4 regions of the Streptomyces sp. NPDC002680 genome follow, and region 3 is predicted to be linked to each of the others. Evidence: riboswitches for the same ligand, from Rfam matches in the RefSeq annotation. Region 3 holds a riboswitch; each other region holds the start of a gene.
What was found. Region 3 has a riboswitch for cyclic di-AMP ahead of ACFYXF_RS35830 (M23 family metallopeptidase). Riboswitches for the same ligand answer to the same signal wherever they lie in the genome.
Positions count from the first base shown of each region.

Region 1: linked by a shared signal. The riboswitch ahead of ACFYXF_RS09730 (M23 family metallopeptidase) and the one ahead of ACFYXF_RS35830 (M23 family metallopeptidase) in region 3 are both predicted to bind cyclic di-AMP.
Region 2: linked by a shared signal. The riboswitch ahead of ACFYXF_RS18905 (peptidoglycan DD-metalloendopeptidase family protein) and the one ahead of ACFYXF_RS35830 (M23 family metallopeptidase) in region 3 are both predicted to bind cyclic di-AMP.
Region 4: linked by a shared signal. The riboswitch ahead of ACFYXF_RS24825 (transglycosylase SLT domain-containing protein) and the one ahead of ACFYXF_RS35830 (M23 family metallopeptidase) in region 3 are both predicted to bind cyclic di-AMP.

Region 1 is NZ_JBIAQP010000003.1:23,883-26,835, forward strand. Features, by position in the region: gene ACFYXF_RS09730 (M23 family metallopeptidase) at 16-1,086, opposite strand; cyclic di-AMP (ydaO/yuaA leader) riboswitch at 1,098-1,255, opposite strand; gene ACFYXF_RS09735 (PP2C family protein-serine/threonine phosphatase) at 1,515-2,633, opposite strand; tRNA gene ACFYXF_RS09740 (tRNA-Met) at 2,824-2,897, opposite strand.
Region 2 is NZ_JBIAQP010000006.1:450,818-453,770, forward strand. Features, by position in the region: gene ACFYXF_RS18905 (peptidoglycan DD-metalloendopeptidase family protein) at 172-1,182, opposite strand; cyclic di-AMP (ydaO/yuaA leader) riboswitch at 1,187-1,364, opposite strand; gene ACFYXF_RS18910 (alpha-galactosidase) at 1,657-2,953, opposite strand, start outside.
Region 3 is NZ_JBIAQP010000016.1:115,355-118,307, reverse strand. Features, by position in the region: gene ACFYXF_RS35835 (GntR family transcriptional regulator) at 1-161, opposite strand, end outside; gene ACFYXF_RS35830 (M23 family metallopeptidase) at 350-1,144, opposite strand; cyclic di-AMP (ydaO/yuaA leader) riboswitch at 1,157-1,325, opposite strand; gene ACFYXF_RS35825 (M16 family metallopeptidase) at 1,541-2,929, opposite strand; gene ACFYXF_RS35820 (M16 family metallopeptidase) at 2,926-2,953, opposite strand, start outside.
Region 4 is NZ_JBIAQP010000009.1:280,035-282,987, reverse strand. Features, by position in the region: gene ACFYXF_RS24830 (polyprenyl synthetase family protein) at 1-545, opposite strand, end outside; cyclic di-AMP (ydaO/yuaA leader) riboswitch at 1,187-1,352, shown strand; gene ACFYXF_RS24825 (transglycosylase SLT domain-containing protein) at 1,356-1,847, shown strand; gene ACFYXF_RS24820 (HAD family hydrolase) at 1,864-2,709, opposite strand; gene ACFYXF_RS24815 (FAD-dependent oxidoreductase) at 2,878-2,953, opposite strand, start outside.

The sequences.
Region 1 (2,953 bases), on a different contig from region 3:
ACGCGTGTTACGGGATTACGGGTTGAGGCCCATGCTCCGCAGCCACGCCATCGGGTCGATCCCCGCGGTGTCCGAGCTGCTGGTGTGGACCTCCATGTGGAGGTGGGCCCCGGTGACGTTGCCGGTGGCGCCGACGCGGCCGATCACGTCTCCCGTGTTGACCTTCTGGCCGACGCTGACGTTGATCGAGGACTGGTGGGCGTACCAGATCTCGGTGCCGTCATCGAGGGTGAGGATCGTGCGGTAGCCGTACGAGCCGCTCCAGCCCGCCTCGGTGATCGTGCCGGTGTGGACCGCCTTGAGCGGGGTACCGGTGGGAGCAGCGAAGTCGAGGCCGGTGTGGTAACCGGAGGACCACAGCGAGCCGGCCTGGCCGAACGTCGAGGTGATCGTGTACGAGGAGGTCGGCAGCGTGTACTGCTTGGCCAGCTCGGCGAGCCGCGCGGCCTCCAGCTTCGCCGCGGCTTCCTCGGCGGCCTTCTTCTTCGCGGCGGCGGCCTTCGCGGCGGCCTCGCGCTTGACCTTGGCGGCCTCGGCGGCGGCCTTCTTCGCGGCGGCGTCCTGGGCGGCCTGCTGGACCTTGGCCTCGGCCTGGTCCTTCTGCTGCTCGGCCTGGAGGATGATGCGGGCGCGCAGGGCCTCACCCGCGTCGCTGGTGCCCTGCTCGGTCTCCTCGGAGGTGACCCCGACGCTGCTGAGCGCGTTGGGGGAGCCCTGGGGCTCGGCGTCCGAGTCGTCGTCGCCCGCGAAGGGCGAGCCGACGGAGGGCAGGTCGGGGATGGAGATGGAGACCGGCGGCTTGCCGGTCTGCGCGGTGGCCATACCGGCCCCGCCGACGGCGGCTATGACACCGACGCCGAGAACGGTGGAGCTGCGGGCGAGTCCTCCGCCGCCGCGCTGCTTGCCGACGCGGTGCCGGCCGCGAACCGGACGAGTGGTGTCCGCGCTGGGATTCCACTCCTCCCAGGGGCCCTCGTCGGTGCGACGGCTGCCGAAGCCGAAGGTCGGGATCTTCCCGTCCTCGGTCTCGCTGCCGCGCTGACTCGGTACGAACGGGGCCTCTGGGGCGGCCGGGTTTGACGCCACGTGGGCGTGCTCCTTTCCTTCCTTCTCGCCTACCGGGTTAGCTGACGGGTTCGGAGCAGGAAGGTCTCCTACGCGCGTATACCTGCCGTGTTGCCACGGCGGCGGACGAGCGATTCACCCCAAGTTGGTGGTTCCCCGGTTCCCTCGCGGGATTCGGCGCGTGCGCACGGAGCCGACTCTTGTGACGGCTGGGACGACCGCGCTGCGTTATCGAACGTTAATAGACCAGGGCCCTGTATTCCAAGCTGTTCCTGTTGATCGTTAACGCTTTTCCCGAGGACGTTCCGGGTCACCACCGGTGAAAATCGGGCGAGTTGACCGTGCCCTAAGTGACTACTGAGTTTTGACTGTGTGTCAGATGTTATGCGGAGCGGGACCGTTCACTCACCCTTGGTGACAACTGATGAGAACTCGAGAACTTGAGGACCTCATGAGCTGATGGGCCGGCGTACGGCGAGCAGCGCCATGTCGTCCGTCGTGCCGCCGCCCGCGTGCCGGCGCACCTCGTCGGCGAGGGCGGCGAGGAGGGCGTCCGGGGCGTGGAAGACGCGGCCCGCGAGCCGGTCGGCCGGGGCGAAGAAGTCGCCGTGCCCGTCACGGGCCTCCGACAGCCCGTCGGTGTGCAGGAGCAGGATCGCCCCGCCGGGAAAGGGTGTCGTCTCGGCCCGGTCGGGTGCACCGCCGAGGTCGCCCATGCCGAGCGGCAGCGCGGCTTCGGACGGGCTGAGGACGCGCAGGGTGCCGTCGGTGTCGAGGAGCAGGGGCGGGGGGTGCCCGCGGTTGACGACGCGTACGACCCCGTCGCCGTGCGGGAGTTCGGCGAGTACGGCGGTGGCGAAGCCCTCGGTGGCCTCCAGACCGCCGCGCCGGGCGGCCTCGCGGGCGAGGGCTCGTTCCAGCCGCTGGGCGACCGCCTCCAGGGTCGCCTCCTGCTCGGCGGCCTCCCGGAACGCCCCGATGACGACGGCGACGGCCGCCACGGCCCCCATCCCCTTGCCCCGCACGTCCCCGAGGACTAGCCGCACTCCGTACGGGGTGTCCTGCACGGCGTACAGGTCGCCGCCGATGAAGGCACCCTCCTGGGCGGCCTCGTACCGGGCGGCGATCTCGAAACCGCCGATGCGCGCGTCCGGTTCGGGCAGTACGGCGCGTTGCGCGGCCTCGGCGATCTCGCGGGCCGTGGCGAGGCGGCGGTCGCCCCTGCGGACGACCCGGTTGATGACGACGGCCAGGACGACGACCGTGGCCACGGTGATCGTCTCGGTGATCGTGTCGGCGTCCGGGGAGAACCCGAAGCGGAGGTGGACCAGGTACTCGGCGAGGAGCGCGGCGGCCCCGGTGACGGTCGTGGTGCGCAGCGAGGAGAGCGGGGCCGCGATGAGGGGGGCGGCCGTGAAGAAGGGGACCGCGGTGAAGTCGCGCGGGGTGACGACGTCGTAGACGACCCCGGCGACGATCAGGAACGCGGGCAGAACGCGGACGAGGGTCCGCACCCGGGAGACCACCACCGCCTCGTCCGGCGACCCCGGCTCTCCCGACCGCGCCACTCGTCTCGTCTCCCGCTTCCCGCCGATCGCCCGTCCCGTCGGTCCAGGTTTTCGGGAGCGGCCGAGGAGAGCGAGCGGGGTGGACCGACCGGGCTAAGAAGAGGAGTGGGGCCGACGAAGAAAGAGGACGGCCCCGGAAACGACTCAGGGCCGGAAACCAATTTCTTGGTTTCCGGCCCTGGGCCTTCAGTAGCGGGGACAGGATTTGAACCTGCGACCTCTGGGTTATGAGCCCAGCGAGCTACCGAGCTGCTCCACCCCGCGCCGCTGAACACAACTATACGCCATCTGCGGGATCCCCATCACCACGATTGATCACC
Region 2 (2,953 bases), on a different contig from region 3:
GCAGCAACGGAGTTCACTGTGCCCCCACCTTCTCGCCCTGTCGACGCTGCGGGCACCCGCGCCACAAGACTGCAATGCGATGATCATGGAGGTACACATTCGGACACGCCGAAGACCGGACCCGGGGATCGGGGTCCGGCCTTCGGCGGCTGTCCTCGTGAGGAGTCGGCGTCAGCCGACGGCGACGCCCTTCGAGCGGAGGTACGCGACCGGGTCCACGTCGGAGCCGTAGTCCGGGGTGGTGCGGATCTCGAAGTGCAGGTGCGGTCCGGTCACGTTGCCGGTGGCACCGGAGAGGCCGACCTGCTGACCCTCGGTCACGGTCTGACCGGCCGAGACGGAGAGCTGGGAGAGGTGGGCGTACTGGGCGTAGTAGCCGTCGGCGAGCTTGATGACGACCTGGTTGCCGTACGCGCCGCCCCAGCCCGCGGAGACGACCGTGCCGGCGCCGACAGCCTTGAGGGAGGTGCCGGTCGGGACGACGAAGTCGACGCCCGTGTGGTAACCGCTGGACCACATGCTGCCCGCCACGTGGTAGGCGGTGCCGATGGTGGCACCGGCCACGGGGAGGGTGAAGCCGCTGGAGCTGCTGGAGCCACTGGTGTCGGCGGCCTCGGTCGTCGTCGAGGTGTCGGCCTTCGCGTTCTCGGCGGCCGGCTTGGACGTCGCCGTCTGGGTCGACTTCGAGGAGGACGACTTCGACTTCGTCGAAGACGAGGAGGAGGAAGAAGAAGAGGGCGAAGAGGTCGACGCGGCCTTCTTGCCGATCGTCAGCTTCAGACCGGGGTGGATCAGGCTCGGGTCGGAGCCGATGGCGGTCCGGTTGTCCGAGTAGAGCTTCCGCCAGCCGCCGCTGACGCTCTGCTCCTGGGCGATCTTCGAGAGGTAGTCGCCGGCCTGGACCGAGTAGGTCCTGACGCTTGCCTTCTTGGCGGCGGAAGGCGTGGAAGCGGTGGCCTTTCCGGCCTTTTCCGTCTTCGCGGAAACGGACTCGGCCGATACGGACTTGGCCGATTCCGAAAGCGAGAAAACGGACTGGGCGGTTGACTCCGCCGTGGCCGCATGGGCCCCGGTGGCTCCCAGAAGCGGCAGGGCGAGAGCCGCTCCGCCGGTTCCGGCAACGGCTATCGAACGAGTGAAACGCTGGGACTTCGGACGGCGGTGCTTACCCTTCGCGGGCATGACGAATTCCTCTCCGTCGCCTGCGAGGTGAGCTGTCGGGTGCGGACTGGAGATGTCCGGCCACGCCTGAACGTGACTTAACCCCAAGCCTGTTCCAGAGACCGGAACAGGCGTTCTACCTGTGGGTCCCCCGCTCCTGCCGTTGTCGGGTGTTCGATGCGGGCTCCGGGCGGCGGCAGGATTGGGCGTCCGTCCGGATTGGTGGCGAACGTAAGCGACCAAGACGCACAGAAACAAGCCTCGGGTTCCCTGTGTACGGGTTTCCTGTGGTCCTCCCCAGAATTCCCGGTCACTGTCCGTGAATTACGGATCTTTCCGCCCCTCGAACTCCCTTAAAACACGCCGAAATTACGTGAACATGACGGCGACACACGGTCACGGATATGACGCTGCTCACTCGCCCGATTCACAGCAACCTTTATTCCCAGGCGAGTTGGAATGAAGGCACCATAGGCGCCATATCGGGCAGGAGGATCAGATGCGACGCAGACGGAAAATTGCCGCATCAAGGTCACCCTTGAGCCCGGTCCGCAGCCCGTGGTGCAACAGCACGGCACCCCGGTGGACTTCGCCCGTTTCGCGGCATTCGTACGTCGCCGAGGGGTCGAGTCCGCGCAGTCGCAGCGCCGGGAGCGGCTCACCGTGGTGCTGCGCCTGGAGCCAGGCGAGGACGACGATCTCGTCCCCCAGCACGTACTGCACCGCGCTCAGTCCGCCGGTCGGCCGTCGCAGCCGGTAGAGGTCGCCGCGCTGCACGACGGGCCGGATCTCCTTGTACAGCCCCACCCACTCCCCCGCCTCGGCCAGTTCCTCCTCGGTCCATTCGGTGAGGTCGCCGCCGACGCCGAGCACCCCGGCCATCGCGCTCACGAACCGGAACCGCAGCGAGCTGACCCGGCCGTTGAGCTGGGTGTTCGGGCTGTCGGTGACCCAGGCGGCCATGACCCGCGCCGGATGGATCTGGCTGAAGCCCTCCTGGATGGCGAGCCGGTCCAGCGGATCCGTGTTGTCGGAGGTCCACACCTGGTCCGTACGGGCGAGGACCCCGAGGTCGATCCGGCCACCGCCGCCCGAGCAGGACTCGAAGGCGACATCCGGGTGGGTGGCCCGGAGCCGGTCCAGCAGGGCGTACAACCCGTGCACGTGGTCGACCCACAGGCGCTGCGGATAGTCCTCGCCGGGCCAGCCGGCGTCGGTGAAGCAGCGGTTGAAGTCCCACTTCACATAGTCGATCGGGGCGCTGGAGAGCAGCCCGTCGAGCTGCTCCCAGAGGTACTGCCGGACATCCTCGCGCGCCAGGTTCAGTACGAGCTGATTGCGGAACTCCGTCCGCTTTCGTCCCGGTTGGAACTGCACCCAGTCGGGGTGCGCGCGATACAGGTCGCTGTCCGGGTTGACCATCTCGGGCTCGACCCAGATGCCGAACTGCATCCCCAGGGCGTGCACGTACTCGGCGAGCGGCTTCAGCCCCGCCGGGAAGCGATCGGGGTTGGGCGTCCAGTCGCCGAGGCCGGCCCGGTCGCTGGTGCGGGTCCCGAACCAGCCGTCGTCCACGACGAACAGCTCGACGCCGATCGCGGCGGCCCGCCGGGCCAGTGTCCCCTGCTGCTCCTCGGAGATGTCGAACTCCGTGGCCTCCCAGGAGTTGTAGAGCACGGGCCGGTCCCGGTCGGCGTCCGGGACGACGAACGCGCGCTGGTACGCGTGCCACGCCCGGCTCGCCCCACCGTGCCCGGAATCGGTCCACAGCCCCGCGAAGACCGGCGTGACG
Region 3 (2,953 bases):
CCCTCGGCCTCCAGGGTGCGCAGGGCCTCGCGGACGGGGACGCGCGAGACGCCGTACCGGCGCGCGAGCAGTTCCTCGGTGAGCCGGCTGCCGCGCTCGTAGACACCGGCGACGATGTCGTCCCGGATCGCCGTGCATACCGAGTGCGCCGGAATACGCATGTCCGACCTCCGCTTTAATCCCCGTGAAACGTCGACGATTGACGTGTGTTCAGTGACTCTATTGCAGAGAACCGGAATTTCCGACGGCAGGCCGGAATCCGGGGATATTTTTTGGACACAGGGCCGCCGGAAACGCCGAAAGCCCCGGCTCGGGGAGCCGGGGCCACGACAAGAGATGCGCGTGGTTGTCAGACGTTCACACCGTGCGAGCGGAGGTAGGCGACGGGGTCCATGTCCGAGCCGTACTCCGGGGTCGTGCGGGCCTCGAAGTGGAGGTGCGCACCGGTGACGTTGCCGGTGGCCCCGGAGAGACCTATCTGCTGGCCCGGGGTGACGGTCTGCCCGACGGAGACGTTGATGGACGACAGATGACCGTACTGGGTGTACGTACCGTCAACCATCTTGATCACGATGTTGTTGCCGTAGGCGCCGCCCCAGCCGGCCTCGACGACCGTGCCGGAGCCCACCGCGTGGACGGTGGTGCCGGACGAGGCGTGGAAGTCGATGCCGGTGTGGCTGCCGGAGGACCAGACGGCGCCGCCCGCCTTGTAGCCGGTGGAGATGTACGAGCCGGAGATCGGGGCGACGAAGGTGTTGAGGCGCTTGCGCTCGGCCGCACGGGCGGCGCGGGCCTCCGCCTCGCGTGCCTCCTCGGCCCGCTCCTCCGCCTCCTTCTTCGCGGCGGCCAGGGCGCGTTTCTCGGCCGCGACGGCCCGCTTCTCGGCGGCGGCCCTCTCGGCGGCCTGCTCCTGGGCGGCGGCCTGCGCGTCGATCTTGTCGGCGAGCGTCTCGCCGATGGAGATCACCGGGGTGAGGCCGGTCTGCTCGACCGCGGACTCGGCGGCGAGCGCCGGGGCTGCGAGGCTGCCGACGGCGCCGGTGGTGGCGAGGGCCGCGACGCCGGCCGCGCGGACGGTCGTACGGGTGACAAGACTGGGGCGGCGGGGACGACGGTGCTTCCCGGTGGCGCGGGTGAACGCCATGTAGTGGCTGGTCCTTTCCTTCCTTCTCGCCTACCGGGTTAGCTGACGGGTTCGGAGCAGGAAGGTCTCCTACGGACCCCCTCGCAGCACGCGCGGGCGTCCGATTCACCCCAGGGACTGCACAAAGTGGGTCCCCGGCTCCCCTGGCTCGCGCCATGTGGGGACTCGGCGATGACTGCCCGGGTGCCGCGGCTGCGGCGCACTGCATGACGGACAGCCGGACCGACGCTAAGCCGCGTAACTTTCAATCAACAAACCGATCACGGGTTTTGTAGCGCATGCCACAGGGCAGACAGTCAACCTCTCCATCAATACGGGCAACTTGCCCATCAATATGGACAAGAGGGGCCCGGTGACGCTTCCGTCACCGGGCCCCTGTCGTGTACGCGAGTGCCGTTACTCGGCGGGGACGACGCTCACTTCGCCGATGCCGAGGGCCCGGACGGGCTCCTCGATCGTCGCCGCGTCACCGACGAGGACCGTCACCAGGCGGTCCACCGGGAAGGCGTTCACGGCCGCCGCGGTGGCCTCCACGGTGCCGGTGGCGGCGAGCTGCCGGTACAGCGTGGCCTGGTAGTCGTCGGGCAGGTGCTGCTCGACCTGGTCGGCCAGCGTGCTCGCCACGGCCGCCGCCGTCTCGTACTTGAGCGGGGCGACGCCCACCAGGTTCTGCACCGCGACATCGCGCTCGGCGTCGGTGAGCCCCTCGGCCGCGAGCGTGCGCAGCACCTTCCAGAGGTCCTCCAGAGCGGGACCGGTGTTCGGCGTGTCGACGGAGCCGCTGATAGCGAGAAGCGCGGCGCCCGAGCCGTCCGGGGCCGAGCGCAGGACCTGGCCGAACGCCCGCACACCGTAGGTGTAGCCCTTCTCCTCGCGCAGGACGCGGTCCAGGCGGGAGGTGAGGGTGCCGCCGAGGCAGTACGTGCCGAGGACCTGGGCGGCCCAGACACGGTCGTGCCGGTCGGCGCCGACGCGGCCGATGAGCAGCTGGGTCTGTACGGCGCCCGGGCGGTCCACGATCACGACCCGGCCGGTGTCGTCGGCGGTCACCGGCGGCACGGGCCGCGGCTGGGCCGTCGAGCCGGTCCAGGCCCCCAGGGTGTCGCCGAGCAGCGCGTCCAGGTCGACGCCGGTGAGGTCGCCGACGACCACGGCGGTGGCCGTGGCGGGACGGACGTGCCTCTCGTAGAAGGCGCGTACGGCCGCGGAGTCGATCTTCGCGACCGTCTCCTCGGTGCCCTGGCGCGGACGGGACATGCGCGAGGTCTCCGGGAACAGCTCCTTGTAGAGCTGCTTGGCGGAGCGGCGGGCCGGGTTGGCCGTCTCGTGCGGGATCTCGTCGAGCCGGTTGCGCACCAGCCGCTCGATCTCGCTGTCCGCGAACGCGGGTGCCCTGAGGGCGTCGGCCAGCAGACCGAGCGCCTTGGGGAGCCGCGACACGGGGACTTCGAGGCTGAGGCGTACGCAGGGGTGGTCGGCGTGCGCGTCGAGGGTGGCGCCGCAGCGCTCCAGTTCGGCGGCGAACTCCTCGGCGGAGTGCTTGTCGGTGCCTTCGGAGAAGGCCCTGGCCATGATCGTGGCCACGCCGTCGAGACCGGCGGGCTCGGCCTCCAGGGGGGCGTCGACGAGCACCTCGACGGCGACGATCTGCTGGCCGGGGCGGTGACAGCGCAGGACGGTCAGGCCGTTGTCGAGCGTGCCGCGGCCGGGGGCCGGGAAGGCCCAGGGCCTGGCCTCGCCCGCCTGGGGCTGGGGGTGGAACTTCATCGTGGTGAGCTCGGTCACTTGGCCGCCTCCTCGTCCTTGTCG
Region 4 (2,953 bases), on a different contig from region 3:
GACCCGGTCTTCCCGCCCAGTACGTCCAGATAGTGCTCGACCGGGTCCCGCCCGTCGGACGGCCCCGCCGTCTCCAGGATCTGCCCGGTCACCAGCCGCTCGAACGCCTCCGCCTGCACCCGCACCGCCTCGGGCCCGAGGTCGGCAAGGATGTGCGAGGCGCGCGCGAAGAGAAAGTCGCCGGTCAGGACCGCGACGGAGTTCCCCCAGCGCGTGTTGGCGCTGGGCACCCCGCGCCGCACCTCGGCCTCGTCCATGACGTCGTCGTGGTACAGCGTCGCGAGGTGGGTCAGCTCCACCACCACCGCCGACGGCACGATCCCCGGCGCGTGCCGGTCCCCGAACTGCGAGGCGAGCATCACGAGCAACGGCCGGAACCGCTTCCCGCCGGCCCGTACGAGGTGCTGCGCGGCCTCCGTGATGAAGGGCACCTCGCTCTTGGTGGCTTCGAGCAACCCTTCCTCGACAGCCGCCAATCCGGCCTGGACATCGGCTTCGAGAGCCTGGTCCCGCACGCTCAGCCCGAACGGCCCGACGACGGTCACGAGGGATCTCCTGTCTGCTGGTGTCTACTGGCGGTCACACGGTGTGTCGATAGGTCGCTGCCATCACTCAAGTCAGCGTATCCGGTCACGTTTCGATCACCACGAGCGCCCGCCCGTCCAGGCCAGGCGGTATCGGATCACGACCGGAATGTTTTTGATCAGCCCATAAGTATGGACATTCATAAACATCCCGCGCCCCACCCGTCACACCAGTGATCGCACCCGCGCATACGCCACCACCTCCCTGACGGCACCCTCCGTACCCGTCGCTACGACAACGACGCGCATCGCACGAGAGGTTCCGCCCGCCCGACTGACACACCCACAAGAAGCATAAAAACCCTAAAAACCCCTATTCACCCCACTCATCTCACCCAGACCACGACTACCCCCACCCCGTGATTCGAGTCACTCCAAATTCCGGCCCCCACCACCCCCTCCCCCGCAAACTCCCCATTCGCAAAAGGCAAGTTACTCACCACCCCTCTCCGCGCATCCGCCCGTTTTGTCCACAACGTGCGCCCCAAATGACCAAGTCCTATGCTTCCGCCCCTTGTTCCACGCGTGTGCTCTCGCATACGTTCTCGCCACGCCGGGCGGATCGCCGAATCCTGCCACCGCCCGCAGAGCACCATCCCACCCACCCACACGTGACTCACGCAGGCAGGAGCGGGGGACCCAGGTAAGCCGCCGGTCCGGGCACGACGCCGGAGCGGCTAGGGGTGAAGTCGCGCGCCGAGCAGGCGCCCGGCCGGGCATCTCCCGCCCGAACCCGACAGCTCACCTCGTAGGCGTCGGAGAGGACTCAGCATGCCCGCACGAGGTCAGCACCAGCGCGCGAGAACCACCCGCCGCCCGCTCACGCGCACAATCGCCATCACCGGAACGGCCGCCGCAGCCCTGGCCTTTCCCTTCCTGACCGCGACAACGGCATCAGCCGCACCGTCGTCCGCCGCGTCCGTGTCGTCGGCGACGAACTACGCGAACAACCTGGACGGCTGGATCCGCGAATCGCTCGACATCATGGCGCAGAACGGAATCCCGGGAACGTACGACGGCATCTACCGCAACATCATCCGCGAGTCCTCGGGCAACCCGAACGCCATCAACCTCTGGGACTCGAACGCGGCAGCCGGCACCCCCTCCAAGGGTCTCCTCCAGGTCATCGACCCGACCTTCGCCGCCTACCACGTCGCCGGCACCTCGTACGACCCCTACGACCCGATCGCGAACATCACAGCGGCCTGCAACTACGCGGCGGCGCGATACGGCTCGATAGACAACGTGTACGGGGCCTACTAGGCCGGCCGACCCGCCCTCACCGCCACACCCCGGTCCCGTACCCGTCCCCGTCCCCGGCTCCGAACAGCCGCTCCAGCACGACCGCGATCCCGTCGTCCTCGTTCGAGAGGGTGACCTCGTCCGCCACCGCCTTGAGTTCGGGATGGGCGTTGGCCATGGCCACCCCATGGGCCGCCCAGTCGAACATGGGGATGTCATTGGGCATGTCGCCGAAGGCGATGGTGGCGGACGAGGCCAGCCCGAGGTACTCGGCGGCGAGCGCGAGCCCCGTCGCCTTGGTGATGCCGCATGGCTGGAGTTCGACGGTGCCCGGCCCCGACATGGTGACGGTCGCGAGCGAACCGACCGCTCCACGCGCCGCCGACGCCAACTCGTCGTCGGACAGCGACGGGTGACGCAGCAGCACCTTGCTGATGGGCGCGGCCCACAGGTCGTCCCGATGCGGCACCCGTACGGCGGGCAGCGTCGGGTGCGGCATCAGGTAACCGGGTTCGATGAGCGTCAGCCCGTCGACACCGTCCTGGTCCACGGCGGCGTACACCTGCCCGACCTCGGCCTCGATCTTGCCGAGCGCGGTCTCCGCCAGCTCCTGGTCCAGGGTCACCGACCACAGCAGACGGTCCGCGCCGGCGTCGTACAACTGCGCGCCCTGTCCGCACACCGCGAGCCCCCCAGCCCCGAGGTCGTCGAGCAGCGGCCGGACTCTCGGCGCCGGCCGTCCCGTCACCACCAGATGCCGGGCGCCGGCGGCCGTGGCACGCGCCAGCGCGGTCCGCGACCGGTCGGAGAGCGTGTCGTCGGCACGCAGGAGCGTTCCGTCCAGGTCCGTGGCGATAAGTGTGTATGAGGTGGGAGCGGCCATGATCCAGAGAATACGGATCGTTCGGCACATCGGTCTCCGCCCGAACCGGACGACGTTCGGCATCCCGGCAGCAACAGCCTCTCAGTCTGCCCCAACTCCCGCCCCGGGAAGGCCCGAACGGCACGAGATCGCGGTCCGCACCCGTTGTCGCCCGCACCCGTCCGAGGCCTACCCGTGCGCGGCCGCCAGATGCCCCACCAGCCTCGGTGACGCGAACTCCGTACCGCACACGAACCGCATCACC